Regions from separate parts of the Microbacterium sp. 4-7 genome, predicted to be linked through region 2. Evidence: predicted binding sites of a transcription regulator. Region 2 holds the regulator's gene; the other holds the start of a gene.
The links. Region 2 encodes HrcA, which represses chaperone genes, less so after heat shock. Its sites were predicted from a motif close to TTNGCACTCGNNNNNNNCGAGTGCNAA; they were not measured.
Positions count from the first base shown of each region.

Region 1: a site for HrcA is predicted at 7,846-7,872, ahead of groL (chaperonin GroEL). Genes of this name have one in related genera too.

Region 1 covers NZ_MCRH01000007.1:288,407-297,869, reverse strand. Annotated here, with positions in the region: gene BEP68_RS16060 (sensor histidine kinase) at 1-934, opposite strand, end outside; gene BEP68_RS16055 (ABC transporter permease) at 975-1,784, opposite strand; gene BEP68_RS16050 (ABC transporter ATP-binding protein) at 1,781-2,692, opposite strand; gene BEP68_RS16045 (MmcQ/YjbR family DNA-binding protein) at 2,796-3,179, opposite strand; gene BEP68_RS16040 (SOS response-associated peptidase family protein) at 3,184-3,837, opposite strand; gene BEP68_RS16035 (DMT family transporter) at 3,913-4,854, shown strand; gene BEP68_RS16030 (nitroreductase family protein) at 4,860-5,408, opposite strand; gene msrB (peptide-methionine (R)-S-oxide reductase MsrB) at 5,405-5,809, opposite strand; gene BEP68_RS16020 (DUF2332 domain-containing protein) at 5,879-6,871, shown strand; gene BEP68_RS16015 (DUF3263 domain-containing protein) at 6,881-7,138, shown strand; gene BEP68_RS16010 (LytR C-terminal domain-containing protein) at 7,208-7,786, shown strand; gene groL (chaperonin GroEL) at 7,909-9,463, shown strand, end outside.
Region 2 covers NZ_MCRH01000004.1:368,382-377,844, forward strand. Annotated here, with positions in the region: gene ybeY (rRNA maturation RNase YbeY) at 1-189, opposite strand, end outside; gene BEP68_RS08935 (PhoH family protein) at 206-1,231, opposite strand; gene BEP68_RS08940 (HIT domain-containing protein) at 1,293-1,640, opposite strand; gene BEP68_RS08945 (16S rRNA (uracil(1498)-N(3))-methyltransferase) at 1,685-2,413, opposite strand; gene dnaJ (molecular chaperone DnaJ) at 2,428-3,543, opposite strand; gene hrcA (heat-inducible transcriptional repressor HrcA) at 3,583-4,614, opposite strand; gene hemW (radical SAM family heme chaperone HemW) at 4,721-5,938, opposite strand; gene BEP68_RS08965 (DUF1990 family protein) at 5,955-6,608, opposite strand; gene lepA (translation elongation factor 4) at 6,678-8,531, opposite strand; gene BEP68_RS08975 (ABC transporter permease) at 8,772-9,463, shown strand, end outside.

The DNA of each region.
Region 1 (9,463 bases), on a different contig from region 2:
TGCCTGTGACGGAGAGCGTCACCGGAAAACCGGCGCGTTGCGCCACTGCGACCGTCTCCTGCGGTGGCGTCGGCTCGAGAGGTGCCAGGGGGAGTGGCGAATCATCGGCGCGGAGGACTCCGAGCATCGCGCGCATCTCGGTGAGCGCGCTGCGAGCCGTCTCGGCGGCGGAGGACGCCGCCGTTCGCGCCTGCACGGGATCCGGTGTCGCGGCTGCGCCCTCGGACAGGGCGACGATCACCGTGAGCGAGTGCGAGACGATGTCGTGCATCTCGCGGGCGATGCGGGCGCGTTCGCCTGCTGCGGCCAGCTGGGCCTGCTGATCGCGTTCCACGAGCAGCTGGCGGGAGCGGTCGATCACCGCAGCCAGGTAGCGTTTGCGTCCTCCGACATTCACACCGATCAAAGTGCCGATGAGCCCGAGGACCAGCGACATCACGACGGCGTTCGCGGCGATCTGCAGAGTGATGACGCCGGTGAGGGTGAGCGCACCGGCGAGCGCCGCGAGCGATGCGATCGCGATGCCGAAGCCGGTCCACGCCGCCCGCGACGAGCGGTACACGGCGAGCGAGTAGCAGCTGACCAGCAGGACAGGAGCGCCGATCGGCTGAAGCGCGAAGAGGAACAGGGCTTCGAGTGCGAAAGATGCCACGAACGGCACCAGCGGGTGTCTGCGCCGCCAGAGCAGAGTCGCGCAGGTGCCGACCACCGCGGCGGGGACCAGGATCGCCACGCCGATGGCGAGGGGCATCGGAAGATCGCGGGTGATCGCACCAGCGGGAACGAGGGAGAGGAGCAGGCACAGGATCGTGATGACGACGTCGGCGACCACCGGATGCCGCGCCCAGAAACGGCGTAGGACGCCGGGGGGACGCGGCAGCCGCAGCCCCTCGTCCTCGCGGACTGAGGTGCTGCGGCTGATCGGGGTGGTCACCGGCCGACTCTACGCGGATCGGTCATCGGTCGGCTCTCGGTCACGCGTCGCGGGTGCGGAGCACGCCCCAGGCGGCGAGCATGCCCGCAGCCACCCAGCCGGCCAGCGTGAGATACGCGACCGGGCCCTCGAGGGCGGCTCCCTCGGGAAGGATCGCACTCTGAGCGGCGGCGACCGGCAGGTAGTTCGCGGTCTCGAGGAGCCACGTCCACGCGTCGCCGGCGATCGTGAAGAAGCTCGCGACGATCGGCAGGACGAACAGCAGGCCGACGGTCGCGGCGATGGCTCCGGCGCCCGAGCGCAGGATGAAGCCGAATGCGACGCCGATGAGAGCGAAGACGGACATGGCAAGCGACGACACGACGATCGGAAGGAGCGATGCCGCCGGATCGGACCAGTCGATGCTCTGATCGCGCGACGCGACGACCGCGGAGACGGCGACAGCTGCGGCTGAGAAGATCACCAGAGACGACACGAACAGGAAGACCGCGATCACGACGGCCTTGGCGGCGAGCACGGAGCCGCGCTTCGGGTTGGCTGCCAGCGTCGAGCGGATCATTCCGGTCGAGTATTCACCCGTCACGGAGATCGCACCGAGGATGCCCGCGAGCAGCATCGTGAACTGGATCGGCATGACCACGGCCTGAATGGGGTCGAAGCCCGGCAGGTCGATCGCCTGAGCGATGAGCACCGCGATGCCGACGGTGAGCACTGCGGCGATGCCGATGGACCACCAGGTGGAGCGAAGCGTGGAGAGCTTGATCCACTCGCCGCGGATCGCGCGGACGAACGTGAGGCGGTGTCCGGTGTCGACGTGCTGGCGCGTGCGGGCAGGAGCCTGGACGGTCATGAGATCTCCTTCGTGCGGTACTCGACCGAGTCGCCGGTGAGCGCCAGATAGGCGTCTTCGAGCGACCCGGTGGTCGGGGTGAGCTCGTGCAGGGGGATGCCGTGTCGAGCGGCGAGGTCGCCGATGCGGGAGGCCGGCAGGCCGACGATGTCGAGAAGATCGGGAGCCGAGCTCACGATCTCGACCGACGGGCCGCCGACCGCTGTGGCCAGATCCGCAGCGCGGGGCGTGCGGACGCGCACGGTGTTCGTCGTCCAGGCGCGGACGAGTTCTTCGAGCGGAGCGTCGGCGAGCACTCTGCCCCGGCCCACCACGATCACGTGATCGGCGGTCTGCGCCATCTCGCTCATCAGGTGGCTGGACAGCAGGACCGTGCGCCCATCGGACGCCGCATGGCGCACGAACTGTCGCACCCATCGCACCCCCTCGGGGTCGAGGCCGTTGACAGGCTCATCGAGGATCAGCGTGTGCGGATCCCCGAGCAGGGCCGAGGCGATTCCGAGCCGCTGCCCCATGCCGAGTGAGAACTTCCCGGCGCGCTTGCGGGCGACGGGCGCGATGCCCGCCAGGTCGATGACCTCGTCGACGCGCGACGCGGGGATGCCGTGGGTCGCCGCCATCGCACGCAGATGATTGCGAGCGGTGCGGCCGGTGTGCACCGCCTTCGCGTCGAGAAGCACCCCCACCTCCGTGAGCGGGGCGCGAAGCTTCCGGTACTCCCGGCCGGCGACGGTCGCGGTGCCGGACGTCGGCCGGTCGAGGCCGACGATCATGCGCATCGTGGTGGATTTTCCCGCGCCGTTCGGACCGAGGAACCCGGTGACCGTGCCCGGCTTGACCGTGAACGACACGTCCTGGACGGCTGTCTTCTCTCCGAATCTCTTCGTGAGGCCTTCTGCTGTGATCATGTCTACGACGCTATCGACGGCGCCGCAGCCCGCGCGTCCTCCCTGGGTACCGTTCCCCGGAGGCAGCGGGTCATCCTCACGGTGGATGGCCGGTGCGGAATCGTCAGGACGAGGGGCGCCCGAACAGGTCGGGATCCACGGGCCGCTGGGCGCGTGGGAGCTTCTCGACCACCAGACGGTACGACTCCGTGACCAGCTCGGACACGAGTTCCTCGTCGAGTGACGGCCCCGGCATGAGGGTGATCCAGTGCTTCTTGTTCATGTGGTACCCCGGGACGATGTCGGCGAAGGTCTCGCGCAATGCGACCGAGTCGTCGGGGTGCGACTTGAGCGTGACCCTCCCGGTCTGGTCGAGAGGGATCAGCAGGAACACGCGTCCGCGCACCTTGTACACGTCCCACTCGGGACCGAACGGGTTCTCCCGCGCCGCGCCCGGCAGCTCCTCTGCACGCTCCGCCGCGGTGGCGACGAGATTCGTCGAATCCATGAGCTCAGAACAGCCGATCCGCGCCCTTGTCGCTCGCGCGCGGCGCGGCGTGCACGCGCTCGTCGAGCGTCGCAGCGGCGAGCAGCGCCTCGTCGATGATGTCCTTCGTGGGCTCGGCGGTGAGCCACTCCTCACTCAGGGACGCGGGGATCAGCAGCGGCATCCGGTCGTGCACGTCCGCGAGGTGCGGAGGAGCCGGGCGCATCACGATCGAGTAGCAGGTGAAGGACTCGCCGTCGGCGGTGCGACCTCTCTGGGTGACCGCCGCCATCCCGAAGAGGGCACCCTCGTCGACGAGGAACTCGTGCCACACGCGCTCGGGCTTCTTCATCTCGTACCAGCTGGTCGCAGGGACGAGCGCGCGACCCTTCAATCCGCCGGGGCGCTCCTGCAGCCGCTCGGAGCGGGTGTTGATCGACGGGAACTTCGACGGCTCCCCGTTGATGAGGAATCCCCACCACGCCGGCTCGAGCGTCGGAGCGGTGTCGGGCTGGACCACGATCGGATTGAGATTGCGGAGGTTCTTGCCGGTGGGGCGAACGGTCTCGCGGGCATTCTGCTCAGCCCACTCCCGGAGCCCGTCGAGCACGGCCTCGTCGGCCGCTGCGAGGAGTTCGGTGTCGGTGAACCGGGGGTCAAGTCCGTAGCTCGCGCACATGCCGTCAGGGTACGCCCGGCCACGGACATCGTGCACGCTGCGGGAGGAGGATCCTCGCTCGGCTAGGGTCGACAGGTGACCCAGGTTCGTCGTCTCTCCCCGCCCCTCGCGCTCGGCGGAGCGGTCGCGATCGGCGTCATGACGGCTGTCCAGGCGCGGATCAACGGGGTGCTGGGCGTCGAGATCGACAATGGCATCGCGGCCGGTCTCATCTCGTTCTCCGTGGGACTCGCAGCCCTGGCGATCGTGATCGTCTGCCTTCCCTCGGCTCGTCGAGGCGTCGGACGACTGCGCGGCGGCATCCGCGATCGGACCATCCCGTTCTGGATGCTGCTCGGCGGCGCCTGCGGCGCACTCACCGTATCGACCCAGGGGATCACCGCCGGCGTGCTCGGCGTCTCGCTGTTCACGGTCGGCGTGGTGGCGGGACAGACGCTGCACGGCCTCGTCCTCGACAGGATCGGGTTCGGCCCGGCGGGAGTGGTCGCGATCACGCCGGGACGCGTGCTGGGCGGCGCGTTCGCGCTCGCCGCAGTGGGCATCTCCCTGAGCGGGGACGTGCTGGCCACCGCCCCGCTCTGGATGCTGCTGCTGCCGTTCGCCGCAGGTGTCGGCATCGCCTGGCAGGCGGCGACCAACGGCAGGCTGGCTCAGCGCGTGAGGTCGCCCCTCGCGGCCACCTTCATGAGCTTCATCGCCGGCACCGTCGCGCTGCTGGCCGCCGCGGGCATCAGCATCGCCGTGCGAGGAGTGCCCGATGCGCTGCCGACCGAGCCGTGGCTGTACCTCGGAGGATTCCTCGGCGCGGCGTACATCCTGCTCGGCGCCTTCATCGTCGCGCATACCGGCGTGCTGCTGATGGGCCTCGGCTCGGTGCTCGGTCAGCTCGCCACGTCGGTGATCATCGACCTCATCTGGCCCGCGGCCGCGGGGCCGGCGCTCTGGCAGATCGTCGGCATGGTGATCGTCGCCGTGGCATCCGTGGTCGTCGCACTCCCGCGGCGTCGACGCAGCTGAGCGCGCTACTTGTTCTTCGGCTGCGGCATCCGCGTCACGAGTGCCCGGGCGTCGACCGGCTTGCGGCGGCCCGGCTTCTTGCCCTGCGGCTTGCCGCCGACATACAGCCAGCCGAGCAGCTCTTCGTTCTTGCCGATGCCGTGAGCCTTCGCGATGGCCTTCGAGCGCGTGTACCGTCCGGTGCGCCACAGCACGCCCCAGCCGGCCTCGTCGAGCAGCAGGCTGAGCATGTGGGCGACGCCTGACGCGACCGCCTCCTGCTCCCACCGGGGAACCTTGTCGCTCTTGCGATAGCTGGCGACCACGGCGATCAGCAGCGGAGCGCGAAGAGGCTTGGTCGACGGGGACTTGTCACCCTCCGCCTTCGCGATCGCCGCGCCGAGCACCTCGCGGTCGGACCCGCGGAGCTCGATGAGACGCCACGGGCGCAGCGACGAATGATCGGCCACACGACCCGCTGCGGCGACGAGCGTCAGCAGCTCATCGCGCGACGGCGCGTCGTCGGTCACCTTCGACCAGGACTGCCGTGCGCGGACCGCCTCGAGGGCGTTCACGACTCTTCGGGTGTGAAGTTCAGGGCGATCGAGTTCATGCAGTAGCGGTCGCCGGTGGGCGTGCCGAATCCGTCGGGGAAGACGTGGCCCAGGTGAGAGCCGCAGTTCGCGCAGCGCACCTCGGTGCGCACCATGCCGAGCGTCGTGTCCTCGATGAGCTGCACCGCGTCGGGGCGGATCGACTCGTAAAAGCTCGGCCAGCCGCATCCGGAGTCGAACTTCGTGCCGCTCTTGAACAGCTCGGCACCGCAGGCGCCGCAGGTGTAGAGGCCCGCTCGGCCCTCGTCGAGAAGCTCGCCCGTCCAGGCGCGCTCGGTGGCGGCTTCGCGCAGCACGGCGTACTGCTCCTCGCCGAGCTCCTCGCGCCACTCTTCTTCGGTCTTGTCCACGCTGTACGACATCGGTCCTCCTGGGGGTCTGATCCATTCTCTCGCGTTCAGAGGCGCTCGGCGCCACGAGACAATGGATCCATGACGGATGCCGTGCAGCAGCGCTACGCGCGTTTCGCCGAGCAGGAGGCGCCGGGGCGCAGCGACCTGTATGTCGAGTGGGCCGACGGTGTCGCCGCCGACTCCGAGGTACAGGGCGTGCTCGCGCGAATTCCGGAGAACAGACGGCAGCCCCCGCTCGTGTTCGCGGTGACACGGATGCTGGGCGCCGGCCTCGTCGGCTACGGCGCCTGGCGGTCGTTCGTGATCGCGCGCGCCGATGAGATCGTGGCCGAGTGCAGCGGCCGGCGCCTGCAGACGAACGAACCTCTGCGTCTCGCGCCGCTTCTGCCCGCGCTGTCGGAGATCGACGGCCCGATCGCGCTGCTCGAGGTCGGAGCCTCCGCAGGACTGTGCCTCTATCCGGACAGGTACTCGTATCGCTTCGTGGGCGCGGACGGGCGGCTGCGCGCGTCGCTCGACCCCGCGGACGGCCCCTCCACCGTGATCCTTGAAAGCCGTGTCGACGGAGCCCTCCCGCCGATGCGGATGCCCGATGTGGTGTGGCGAGCCGGCATCGACCTCGCGCCGCTCGACGCGCGAGACGAGCGTGACCGGCGCTGGCTGCTGGGTCTGGTGTGGCCGGGGGAGGAGGGGCGCGAGCAACGGGTGTCGGCGGCGCTCGACATCGCGGCATCCGCCCCTCCCCACCTCGTCGCAGGCGACGCGCTCGAGCAGATCGACGAGCTCGCCGCCGAGGCGCCCCGCGACGCCGCCCTCGTCGTCACGACTCCCGGCGTGCTGGTGCACATTCCCCGGGAGGCCCGTGAAGCCCTCGTCGACCGCATCCGCGGACTCGGCGCGCGCTGGCTGACCATCGACCCTCCCGCGCTCCTCGACGCCTGGGATCCGCCCGTCGTCGCCGCGGAGTGGCCCGGTTTCGTCGTGGCGCTCGACGGGCAGGTGCGCGCAGCCGCCGACCCACTCGGGCGATGGTGGGAGTGGCGTGCCGGAATCGGCGGGGCGGCGACCTAATCTGATCTCATGCTGGGAGAGCTGAGCGAGCGCGATCGTGCGATCCTCGCGCTGGAGACCGCGTGGCCGCGCCACGGCGGCGCGAAAGAGGAGACCATCCGGGCCCAGCTGGGTATGAGCGCCGCGCGCTACTACCAGCTCCTCGGACGTCTGATCGAGTCGGAGGCCGCCCTCGAGTACGACCCGATGCTGGTGCGTCGGCTGCGGCGCATCCGCGACTCGAGATCATTCCAGAGAGCCGCTCGCACGCCCGGTTTCGTCGGCTGACTCGCGCGTCCGCCACGCGCCGACGGCGCTCGATGCGGATACAGAGGTCGGTGCCGTTAGCATCGAGGGGTGTCAAAGCCCAGCCGAGATCGATTCGACGACGTCCCCCGATCATCCGGACGCGTCGGAGCGCATCGCGCCGAAGCCCCGGGGATGAACGGCTGGGTCGTGCTCCTCTGGTCTTTCGTGGCCGCTCTGGTGCTCATCATCGGCGGCATCTTCGGCTCGCTGGTGGTGATGGGGCGTATCAGCCTCTTCCCGGAGGCCGTCCCCACGGCCAGTCCTGCACCCGTCGAGACCGGAGTCGTCGACGTCACCTACTCGGTGATGATCCTCAACGCATCCCCGGACGAGGGGCTCGACGAGCAGATGCGCGACGTCCTGATCAACAACGGCTGGGCAGCGGACGTCGTGTTCGCGACCGACAGTGCGAGCCAGGACTTCTCGACGACGACGGTCTACTACGTCGCCGACGAGGACGAGCTCGCGGCCATCGGCCTCGCGAACCTCATCGGCGGAGCGCAGGTGGAGCAGAGCGATTTCTACACCGATCTGAACGACACCGGCGCGAAGCAGCTCACGGTGGTCATCGGACTCGATCGCGCGACCACCGCTCCCGAGACTCCCGCAGACACCCCTGCCCCGTAGAGCGCCGCGCGGTCCCTCCCCGCAGCTTGCACTCGATGGGGTCGAGTGCCAGAATGGCGTTAGCACTCTCTCACTCTGAGTGCTAAACCCAACGTCTACGTCCAGGAGGGACGACAAAACTCATGGCAAAGATCATCGCTTTCGATGAGGAGGCCCGCCGCGGCCTCGAGCGCGGCCTCAACATTCTCGCCGACGCCGTCAAGGTGACGCTCGGCCCGCGCGGTCGCAACGTCGTGCTGGAGAAGAAGTGGGGCGCCCCCACGATCACGAACGACGGCGTCTCCATCGCCAAGGAGATCGAGCTCGACGACCCGTACGAGAAGATCGGTGCGGAGCTCGTCAAGGAGGTCGCCAAGAAGACCGACGACGTCGCCGGTGACGGAACCACCACCGCCACGGTGCTCGCCCAGGCTCTGGTCCGCGAGGGTCTGCGCAACGTCGCAGCCGGCGCAGACCCGATCTCGCTGAAGCGCGGCATCGAGAAGGCCGTCGCGGCCATCACCGAGGAGCTCCTCGCCAGCGCGAAGGAGATCGACTCCAAGGAGCAGATCGCTGCGACCGCTTCGATCTCGGCTGCTGACCCCGCCATCGGCGAGCTCATCGCCGAGGCGATCGACAAGGTCGGCAAGGAGGGCGTCGTCACCGTCGAGGAGTCGCAGACCTTCGGCACCGAGCTCGAGCTCACCGAGGGCATGCGCTTCGACAAGGGCTACCTGAACCCGTACTTCGTGACGGACCCGGAGCGCCAGGAGGCTGTCTTCGAAGACGCCTACATCCTCATCGCGAACCAGAAGATCTCGAACATCAAGGACCTTCTGCCCATCGTCGACAAGGTGATCCAGGACGGCAAGGAGCTCGTCATCATCGCCGAGGACGTCGAGGGCGAGGCTCTCGCGACTCTCGTGCTCAACAAGCTCAAGGGCATCTTCAAGTCGGTCGCCGTCAAGGCACCCGGCTTCGGCGACCGCCGCAAGGCGCAGCTGCAGGACATCGCGATCCTCACCGGTGGTCAGGTCATCACCGAAGAGGTCGGCCTGAAGCTCGAGAACGCCACGCTCGACCTGCTGGGTCGCGCTCGCAAGGTCATCGTCACCAAGGACGAGACCACGATCGTCGAGGGTGCCGGAGAGGCAGACCAGATCGAGGGTCGCGTCACGCAGATCCGTCGCGAGATCGAGAACACCGACAGCGACTACGACCGCGAGAAGCTGCAGGAGCGCCTCGCCAAGCTTGCAGGTGGCGTCGCCGTCATCAAGGCGGGCGCGGCAACCGAGGTCGAGCTCAAGGAGCGCAAGCACCGCATCGAGGACGCCGTCCGCAACGCGAAGGCAGCCGTCGAGGAGGGCATCGTCCCCGGTGGTGGCGTCGCGCTGATCCAGTCCGGCACCAAGGCTCTCGACGCTCTCTCGCTCTCGGGCGACGAGGCGACCGGTGCGAACATCGTTCGCGTCGCGATCGAGGCTCCGCTGAAGCAGATCGCCCTGAACGCCGGCCTCGAGCCGGGTGTGGTCGCGAACAAGGTCTCCGAGCTTCCCTCGGGTCAGGGCCTCAACGCGGCTACCGGTGAGTACGTCGACATGTTCGCAGCGGGCATCATCGACCCGGCGAAGGTGACCCGCTCGGCGCTGCAGAACGCAGCATCGATCGCGGCTCTCTTCCTCACCACCGAGGTCGTCG
Region 2 (9,463 bases):
GAGCACGTCGGTCGGACCGGGCTCATCCATCCACTGCACGTGGAGGGCCTCCATGGCAGCCTCGTCGACGAGCACGATCGCGACCTCGGCGTCCGGGCTGACATGCATCTGCGCGAGGTTGAAGTCGGTCAGGCGCTGCAGCACGGTCTCGTCGACGTCGATGGCCGACTCGTTGTTGATCTCGATCATGGCTGTGCTCGTTTCATCAGGAGAGGCCGCGTTTCGGCATCCGGTCTCGGGGTCCTGGTCGCTGTGCGCCCCGCCGGTCGGCACGGTTGGCGAACTCCGCCGCCTGCTCGCGCTCGTAGCGCTGGGCGGTGCGCCGCTCGTCATACTCGCTGTAGGCGTCGACGATCCGTCCGACCAGCGAGTGACGCACCACGTCGTCGCTCGTGAGCCGCGCGAAATGGATGTCGTCGATGCCGTCGAGCACGCGGGTGACGAGCCGGAGTCCCGAGGATCCCTGCGGGAGATCGACCTGGGTGATGTCACCGGTGACGACCATCTTCGACCCGAAGCCGAGACGCGTGAGGAACATCTTCATCTGCTCGGGAGTCGTGTTCTGCGCTTCGTCGAGCACCACGAACGAGTCGTTGAGCGTGCGGCCGCGCATGTAGGCGAGAGGGGCGACCTCGATCGTGCCCGTCGCCATCAGACGAGGGACGATCTCGGGGTCCATCATCTCGTTCAGCGCGTCATAGAGCGGGCGGAGGTACGGGTCGATCTTGTCGGTGAGCGTGCCGGGCAGGAATCCGAGCCGCTCTCCGGCCTCGACCGCGGGGCGGGTGAGGATGATGCGGGTGACCTCTTTGCGCTGCAGGGCCTGGACGGCCTTGGCCATCGCGAGGTAGGTCTTTCCGGTACCGGCCGGGCCGATGCCGAAGACGATCGTGTTCTCCTCGATCGCGTCGACGTACTCCTTCTGCCCCAGCGTCTTGGGACGGATGACCTTGCCCCTGGTCGACAGGATCGCCTCTCCGAGCACCTCGCTCGGGCGAGGGCCGCCGTCGTTGCGCAGCAGGCGGGCCGAGCTCGTCACGTCGCTCGGGGCGAGGTCGTGGCCTGCCTTGGTCATGGTCATCAGCTCGTCGACCAGGGTCTTCGCCTTCGCGACTGCCTCCGGCGCGCCGGTGAGCGTGATCTCGTTGCCGCGCACGAGCACCTGGACGTCGCGGTGCTCCTTCTCGAGCATCCGGAGCAGTCGATCCTGCGGACCGAGGAGCTGCACCATGGCGACGCCGTCGGCGTAGATCTTCTCGACGGCGGTGTCGGATGCGGTCAGGTCGTTTTCGTCAGAAGCCAACGAGCTTGCTCTCCTCGATGTTGCCGAGCACATGGGCGTGCACGTGGAAGACGGACTGGGCGGCGCTGGCGCCGTTGTTGAAGATGAGGCGGTATTCGCCGTTCGCATGCTCGGAGGCGAGCTGCTTCGCAGCCGCGACGATCTCCGCGAGCAGACCGGGGTCGCCCTCGGCGAGCTCCGTGACGTCGCGGTAGTCCTCGGTCTTGGGGATCACGAGCGCGTGCAGCGGTGCCTGCGGGTTGATGTCCCGGATCGCGAACACGCGGCCGGTGTCGAGCAGGATCTCACCCGGGATGTCGCCGTTGAGGATGCGCGTGAAGATCGAGGGCTCGGACATGCTCCCAGTCTACTGACCGCAGCACTGCCGGGTCCGTAGCCTGATCACCAGCGGCTGAGTGCGACCGACAGCACGGCGATCGCAGCCGGGCCCGCCGTGGACGTGCGCAGCACGGTGTCTCCGAGCAGCACACGCTCGGCGCCGGCATCCGACAGCTTCGAGAGCTCGTCGTCGGAGATACCGCCCTCGGGCCCGACGACGAGGACGATGTCCCTGCCGTCTGGCTCGAGCTCGGACAACCGCACGGGGGCGGTCGGGTCGAGAAGCAGCACCCGCTGAGATGCGGCGCGTCTCGCGAGGTCGGCGGTCGACGCCGGAGGCGCCACCTCCGGGACCCACGCCCGGTGAGCCTGCTTCGCCGCCTCGCGGACGATCGTCGCCCACCGCTCGCGCCCTTTGACGGCCTTGGGACCATCCCATCGGGACACGCTTCGGCTCGCCTGCCACGGCACGATCTCATCGACGCCGAGCTCGCATGCCGCCTGCACGGCGAGCTCGTCGCGATCACCCTTCGCGAGAGCCTGCACGAGCACGATGCGAGGGCTGGGCGCGGGGTCGACCGATCGCTCGGCCACGCGCACGTCGACGCGGGACGGAGACACCTCTTCGGCGACGCCGGTCAGCCACACCCCCGAGCCGTCGCCGACCGTCACCGCCTCGCCGACGCGGAGCCGTCGGACGACGGCGGCGTGCTTCGCCTCGGCGCCGGTGAGCGACACGAGGTCGCCGACCGCGGCATCCGAGGAGTTCTCGACGAGGAAGTGGAGTGCCATGAGCGCCGTCCGGATCAGTGCGAACGGAAGCGGTCGCGGAGCTTCGAGAACAGCCCCTGCTGGAACTGCGCCAGCTGCGGGCCCGGTGCCTTGGTCTTCTTCGCGAAGTCCTCGATGAGCGCGCGCTGCGCGGAGTCGAGCCGGGTCGGAGTGACCACCTGCACGCCGACGCGGAGGTCGCCGCGCTGGTTGCCCCGCAGCGGCGTGATGCCGCGGCCCTTGATCGTCAACACGTCGCCGGACTGGACGCCCGAGCGGATCTCGAGATCGACCTCGCCGTCGAGACCCTGGATCGTGGTCTCGGTGCCGAGGATCGCATCCGGCATCGACACCTCCAGCGTCGCCAGCAGGTCGTCGCCGTCGCGGCTGAAAGACGGGTGCGGGTTCACGGTGACCTCGACGTACAGGTCGCCGTTCGGGCCACCCGCCTTGCCGACCTCGCCAGAGCCCGGCAGCTGCAGGCGCAGCCCGGTCTCGACGCCGGCGGGGATGTCGAGCGAGACGGTGCGACGCGAGCGCACCCGCCCCTGGCCGCCGCAGGTGCCGCACGGATACGGGATCGTCGTGCCGTAGCCCTCGCAGGTGCCGCAGGGCTGAGAGGTCACGACGTTGCCGAGCAGGCTCCGCACCTGACGCTGAACGTGTCCGGAGCCGCCGCAGATGTCACAGGTGACGGGCGACGTGCCCTCCTGGCAGCACGAGCCGTTGCACGTCTCGCACAGCACGGCCGTGTCGACCTCGATGTCGCGGTGCGCACCGAAGACGACGTCGCCGAGATCGAGGGTCACCCGGACGAGGGCGTCCTGTCCCCGTTCGCGGCGTGACCGCGGACGCGCGCCCCTGCCACCGCCTTGGCCCGCGCCGAAGAAGGTCTCGAAGATGTCCCCGAAGCCGCCGAAGCCCTGGAAGTTGCCAGCGGCGCCGTCTCCGCCGCCCATGTCGTAGCGGCGACGGGAATCGTCGTCGCTCAGGACGTCGTATGCATGCGTGACGAGCTTGAACTGCTCGGCCGCGTCTTCACCCGGATTCACATCGGGGTGGAGCTGACGAGCGAGGCGTCGGTACGCCTTCTTGATCTCGTCGGTGGAGGCGTCACGAGAGACGCCGAGTACCTCGTAGTGGTCTGCCACAATGGCCCTTCTGCGTGTGCTGTTCTCTGGGCGGCCGCGTCAGCGGGCCGCCTCGTCTTCGTCGAGCATCCGAGACAGATAGCGGGCCACGGCCCGCGCCGCCGCGAGATTGCTCGGATAGTCCATGCGCGTCGGCCCCATCACGCCGACTCGCGCCGTGCCGCTGGGGGCGGCGTAGTTGCTGGCCACGATCGATGCCTCGCCGAGGCCGAAGGACGCGTTCTCGGTGCCGATGCTGGCGGCGAGACCGTGGGAGTCCGCCTCCATCTCGCTCATCAGCCGCAGCAGCGTCACCTGCTCCTCGATCGCCTCGAGCAGAGGGTGGATGCTGCCGCGGAAGTCCTGCTCGCGTCGAGCCAGAGTCGCTGCTCCGGCCATCACCAGGCGCTCCTGACGGAAGGCGCCGAGCTCGTCGATGACGATCGTCGCGAGAGCGCGCAGTACGACGTCATGACTGTGTGCGTCGTCCGCGAGAAGCGCTTGCAGCCGCTCAGCGGCGTCGCTCACCGCCCGGCCCGTGATCAGGGCGGAGAGGCGAGCACGCAGCAGCGCCATGTCGGCGTCGTCGACATCGACGGGCAGCGGGGCGATGCGCTGCGAGACGCCGCCCGCGTCGGTGACGAGCACGATGAGCAGACGATTCGGCGCCAGCGCCACGAGTTCGAGATGCGTCAGATGCGCGCGCGCGAATGACGGGTACTGCGCCAGCGCGACCTGCCCCGTGAGCTGCGTGAGCACTCGGACCGTGCGCACCATCAGGTCGTCGAGGTCGGAGGGAGCGGTGAGGAAGGACTCGATGGCCGTGCGCTGCGCGACCGACAGCGGCCGCAGCTGGGCGAGATGATCCACGAACACGCGGTAGCCCTTGTCGGTGGGAACGCGACCGGAGGAGGTGTGCGGGGCGGCGATCAGCTCTTCGTCTTCGAGCAGTGCCATGTCGTTGCGGATCGTCGCCGCGGACACGCCGAAGGAGTAGCGGTCGACGATCGATCGGCTGCCGACGGGTTCATGGGTCTCGACGTAGTCCTGCACGATCGCGCGGAGAACCTGGAGGCCTCTTTCGCTGACCATCGCAACTCCCTCCCTCTTGGCACTCACTGGCTACGAGTGCCAATTCTACCCGCCGACGCCGACCACGTGCTGATCCGGCACGATGTCCGGACTCAGCGGTCGCCGATCAGTCGGTGAGCTCACGCACGACGGCATCGGCGAGCAGGCGCCCCCGCAGTGTGAGCTGCACGCGTCCGCGAACGGCAGCGGCCGGGTCGACGAGCCCATCCGCGATCAGACCCGCGACGCGTGTCCTCTTGTCCGCGGCGAGGTCGCTGACGGCGATGCCCTCGCGGATGCGACTCAGCAGCAGGATGCGCTCGAGCGTCGTCGACTGCTCGTCCGGCCGCTCCGTGCCGGCGGCGGGAGACTCCGCTGCGGCGAGCCGCTGTGCATACGCGGCCGGATGCTTGACGTTCCACCACCGCAGGCCGGCGACGTGACTGTGCGCGCCGGGACCGAATCCCCACCAGTCGCGCCCCTGCCAGTAGGCGAGATTGTGCCGCGAACGCTGCTCGGGCGAGCGAGACCAGTTGCTGATCTCGTACCAGTCGAAGCCCGCCGCTGCGAGACGCGCATCGGCGAGCTCGTACATGTCGGCCTGCAGGTCGTCGTCCGGCGCCGGCACCTCGCCTCGGCGGATCTGTCGCGCGAGCTTCGTGCCGTCCTCGATGATCAGCGCGTACGCCGAGATGTGGTCCGACTCGAGTGCGAGCGCCGCGTCGAGCGACGCCTCCCAATCACCGATCGACTCACCGGGGGCGCCGTAGATGAGGTCCACGCTCACGGCGAGGCCAGCGTCCTTCGCCGCGGCGACCGCTGTCCTCACGTTCTCGGGGCGATGAGTGCGGTCGAGAGCGGCGAGCACATGCGGCACTGCCGACTGCATGCCGATCGACAGCCGCGTGACGCCGGCATCCGCGAGGGTCCGCGCGACCTCGGGCGTCACCGTGTCGGGGTTCGCCTCGACCGTGATCTCGGCGCCGTCGACGAGGCCGAACGCGTCGGTCGCCGCACCGAGCATCTGGGCGAGATCCCCCGCGGGCAGGAGAGTCGGCGTGCCGCCGCCGAAGAACACGGTGTCCATCGGGCGCAGCGCGCCCGCATCCGCGAGAACGCGCCTCGCCAGGGCGATCTCGGTGATGAGCGTCGAGGCGTAGTCCTCCTGCTTCGCGCCGCGGAGCTCTCCCGAGGTGTAGGTGTTGAAGTCGCAGTAGCCGCACCGCACCCGGCAGAAGGGGACGTGCAGGTATGCGGAGAAGGGCACGGAAGAATCGATCGGCAGATCGGAGGGCAGATGTCCGTCTGCCGGTGCCGGATCGCCGAGTGGAAGCGGACCGGCCATCAGAGAGGTGCGACCATCAGACCGGAGTCGCGTACAGCGGCGAGATCGCCCGCAGATAGCGTGCGAACAGTTCCCGGCGACGGCGCTTCACCAGCGGCGGGACGACGCGGTAGAGAAGGGAGTTCGGCGCGTCGAAGGCACGGACGGAGAACCACACCTCGTCGTTGTCCTCGCGCCAGTCGATGTCGAAGGACTCCTCACCGCGCACCACCGAGCCTCCGACCGTGCCCAGCACGAATCCGATCCGGCGCTTCTCCTCGGTCACGGAGATCACGCGCAGCTCGGCATCCGCCCGCATGCCGGCAACCCGCCCATGCAGGCGCAGCGTCATGCCCGGGCCGGCGAACGGGGTGCCTTCCGCGTCGAAGCGCTGTTCGACGTCGTTCTTGCTCGGTGCGATCGGCGTGCCCTCGGCGTCGAAGCTGACACCGGCGTAGGCGGGACCGGGCGCGGGACGCACATCCTCGATGCTGAGGCCCGCCGCGCGCTGCGCGGTCCAGGTCAGCAGAGCTTCGCCCGCGGACTGGAAGCGGTCATGACCGCTGCCGATCCGCCAGGAGTTCTCCGCCGGGATGCTGCGCTCCGGCGGGTACTGCATCAGATCGGGCGCGTGGGTCGCACCCACGGCCGCATAGTCAACCGTGTCGTCTCGGAAAGTCCCGCGCCGCATGCGTTCCAGCCTACTTCCCGTTCCCTGGACGATCACCCTCCACGCCGGGAACAGCCCGGCCCGAAGGTCCTACTTCTTGTCCTTGCCCTCGACGTCACCGGAGAGTGCTGCGATGAACGCCTCCTGCGGCACCTCGACACGACCGACCATCTTCATGCGCTTCTTGCCCTCTTTCTGCTTCTCGAGGAGCTTGCGCTTGCGGCTGATGTCACCGCCGTAGCATTTGGCGAGCACGTCCTTGCGCAGCGCCCTGATCGTCTCGCGGGCGATGATCCTGGCGCCGATGGCGGCCTGGATCGGCACCTCGAAGTTCTGGCGAGGGATCAGCTTGCGCAGTCGCTCCGTCATCAGCGTGCCGTAGGCGTAGGCCTTGTCACGGTGCACGATCGAGCTGAACGCGTCGACCTTGTCACCCTGCAGCAGGATGTCGACCTTGACAAGGTCCGCCTCCTGCTGTCCGGCGGGTTCGTAGTCGAGCGAGGCATAGCCCTGGGTCTTGGACTTGAGCTGGTCGAAGAAGTCGAAGACGATCTCACCGAGCGGCATCATGTAGCGGAGCTCGACGCGCTCCTCGGAGAAGTACTCCATGCCCAGCAGTGCTCCGCGACGCGACTGGCAGAGCTCCATGACCGTGCCCACGTAGTCCTTGGGCAGCAGGATCGCGGTCTTCACCATCGGCTCCGACACCGAGCCGATGCGACCGTCGGGGTACTCGCTCGGGTTCGTCACCGTCACGGTCTCGCCCGTGTCGCTCGTGAGCACCTCGTAGATCACGCTGGGTGCGGTGGTGATGAGGTCGAGGCCGAATTCTCGCTCGAGACGCTCGGTGATGATCTCGAGATGCAGGAGTCCCAGGAACCCGCAGCGGAAGCCGAAACCGAGGGCGACGGAGGTCTCAGGCTCGTACTGCAGCGAGGCGTCGGAGAGCTTGAGCTTGTCGAGCGCCTCCCGGAGCTCCGCGTAGTCGCTGCCGTCGATCGGGTAGATCCCCGAGAAGACCATCGGCTTCGGGTCGGTGTAGCCCGGCAGAGCCTGGGTCGAGGGCCTGCGTGCCGTCGTGATCGTGTCGCCGACCTTCGACAGACGGACGTCTTTCACTCCGGTGATGAGGTAGCCGACCTCGCCGACGCCGAGCCCCTTGGACGGCACCGGTTCGGGGCTCGACACGCCGACCTCGAGCGCCTCGTGGTTGGCACCCGTCGACATCATCTGAATGCGCTCGCGGGGCGACAGGCTACCGTCCACCATGCGGACGTAGGTGACGACCCCGCGGTAGGCGTCGTAGACGGAGTCGAAGATCATGGCGCGGGCCGGAGCATCGGCGTCTCCGACGGGTGCGGGGATCTCCTTGACCAGGCGGTCGAGCAGCTCCTCGACGCCGACACCGGTCTTGCCCGAGACACGGAGCACGTCCTCGGGCTTGCCGCCGATGAGCGATGCCAGCTCCTTGGCGTACTTGTCGGGGTCGGCCGCCGGCAGGTCGATCTTGTTCAGCACCGGGATGATGTGCAGGTCGTTCTCTAGCGCGAGGTAGAGGTTCGCCAGAGTCTGGGCCTCGATGCCCTGGGCGGCGTCGACGAGCAGGATCGCGCCCTCGCAGGCGGCGAGAGACCGGGACACCTCGTAGGTGAAGTCGACGTGCCCCGGGGTGTCGATCATGTTGAGCGCGAATGTCTCGCCGTCGATCTCCCACGGCATCCGCACGGCCTGGCTCTTGATGGTGATGCCGCGCTCACGCTCGATGTCCATGCGGTCGAGGTACTGCGCGCGCATGTCGCGATCCGAGACCACGCCGGTGATCTGGAGCATGCGGTCGGCGAGGGTCGACTTGCCGTGGTCGATGTGCGCGATGATGCAGAAGTTGCGGATCTGCGCCGAAGGCGTCGCGGCAGGCTGAAGCGGAGTGAGAGCGCGTGGTGACATGTCCTGACGATTCTACGGTGAGGTGAGGCTTATGCCCGCTTCGTGCGATCCGGTGATATTCTGCCGAGGTTGCCCGGGAGCCATCCGTGACACCGGATCCCGTGAGCGATAAGACTCCGTCACAGACCAAGTGCAGGCGTCGTGTCGCGCAGATCGGCTGATGGTGATTGACTGTCTTCCCGGCTCAGCGTTGCGTCGGCGGATCCCGCGCGCGTCTGTAAAAGAGAAAGAATCATCACCTTGATCAAGTATCTGTTGCGCCGCCTGCTGGGATGGGTGCTGATGATCGTCATCGCGACGAACATCACCTACTTCCTCGCGTGGCTGTATCTCGATCCCGAGAACAACTACGTCGGACGTCGACCTCCGCTTTCGCCCGATCAGATCGATGCGCTGCTGAAGCCTCGCAACCTCAGCGAATCGGTCCCCCTGATCGAACGATGGTGGACCTGGTTCTCCAGCATCCTCTTCCGCTGGGACTGGGGAGTCGGCCCCACAGGCGAGTCCGTCAACGAGCAGGTCGCATACCGGGTCTGGATCAGCGCCGAGCTCGTGCTCGGGGCGACGATCATCACGACCATCCTGGGCATCGCCCTCGGTGTCTACACGGCATCCCGTCAGTACAAACTGGCCGACCGCATCGGTCAGGGCACGAGCATCATCACGATGAACATCCCCACGGTCGTTGCGGGATTCGCTCTGGTTCTGCTCGCGATCAACTTCAACAACGCGGTCGGCACGACCGTCTTCTACGTCGTCGGATCCTCCAGTCAGGGGGTCGAGGGATTCTTCCCCGTCCTCATAGACGTCCTCCAACACCTGACGCTCCCCACACTCGGCCTGGTGCTCACGGGCTACGCGTCCATCCACTTCCTGCAGCGCTCGCTGCTGCTCGACAACATCAAGGCGGATTACGTTCGCACCGCCCGTGC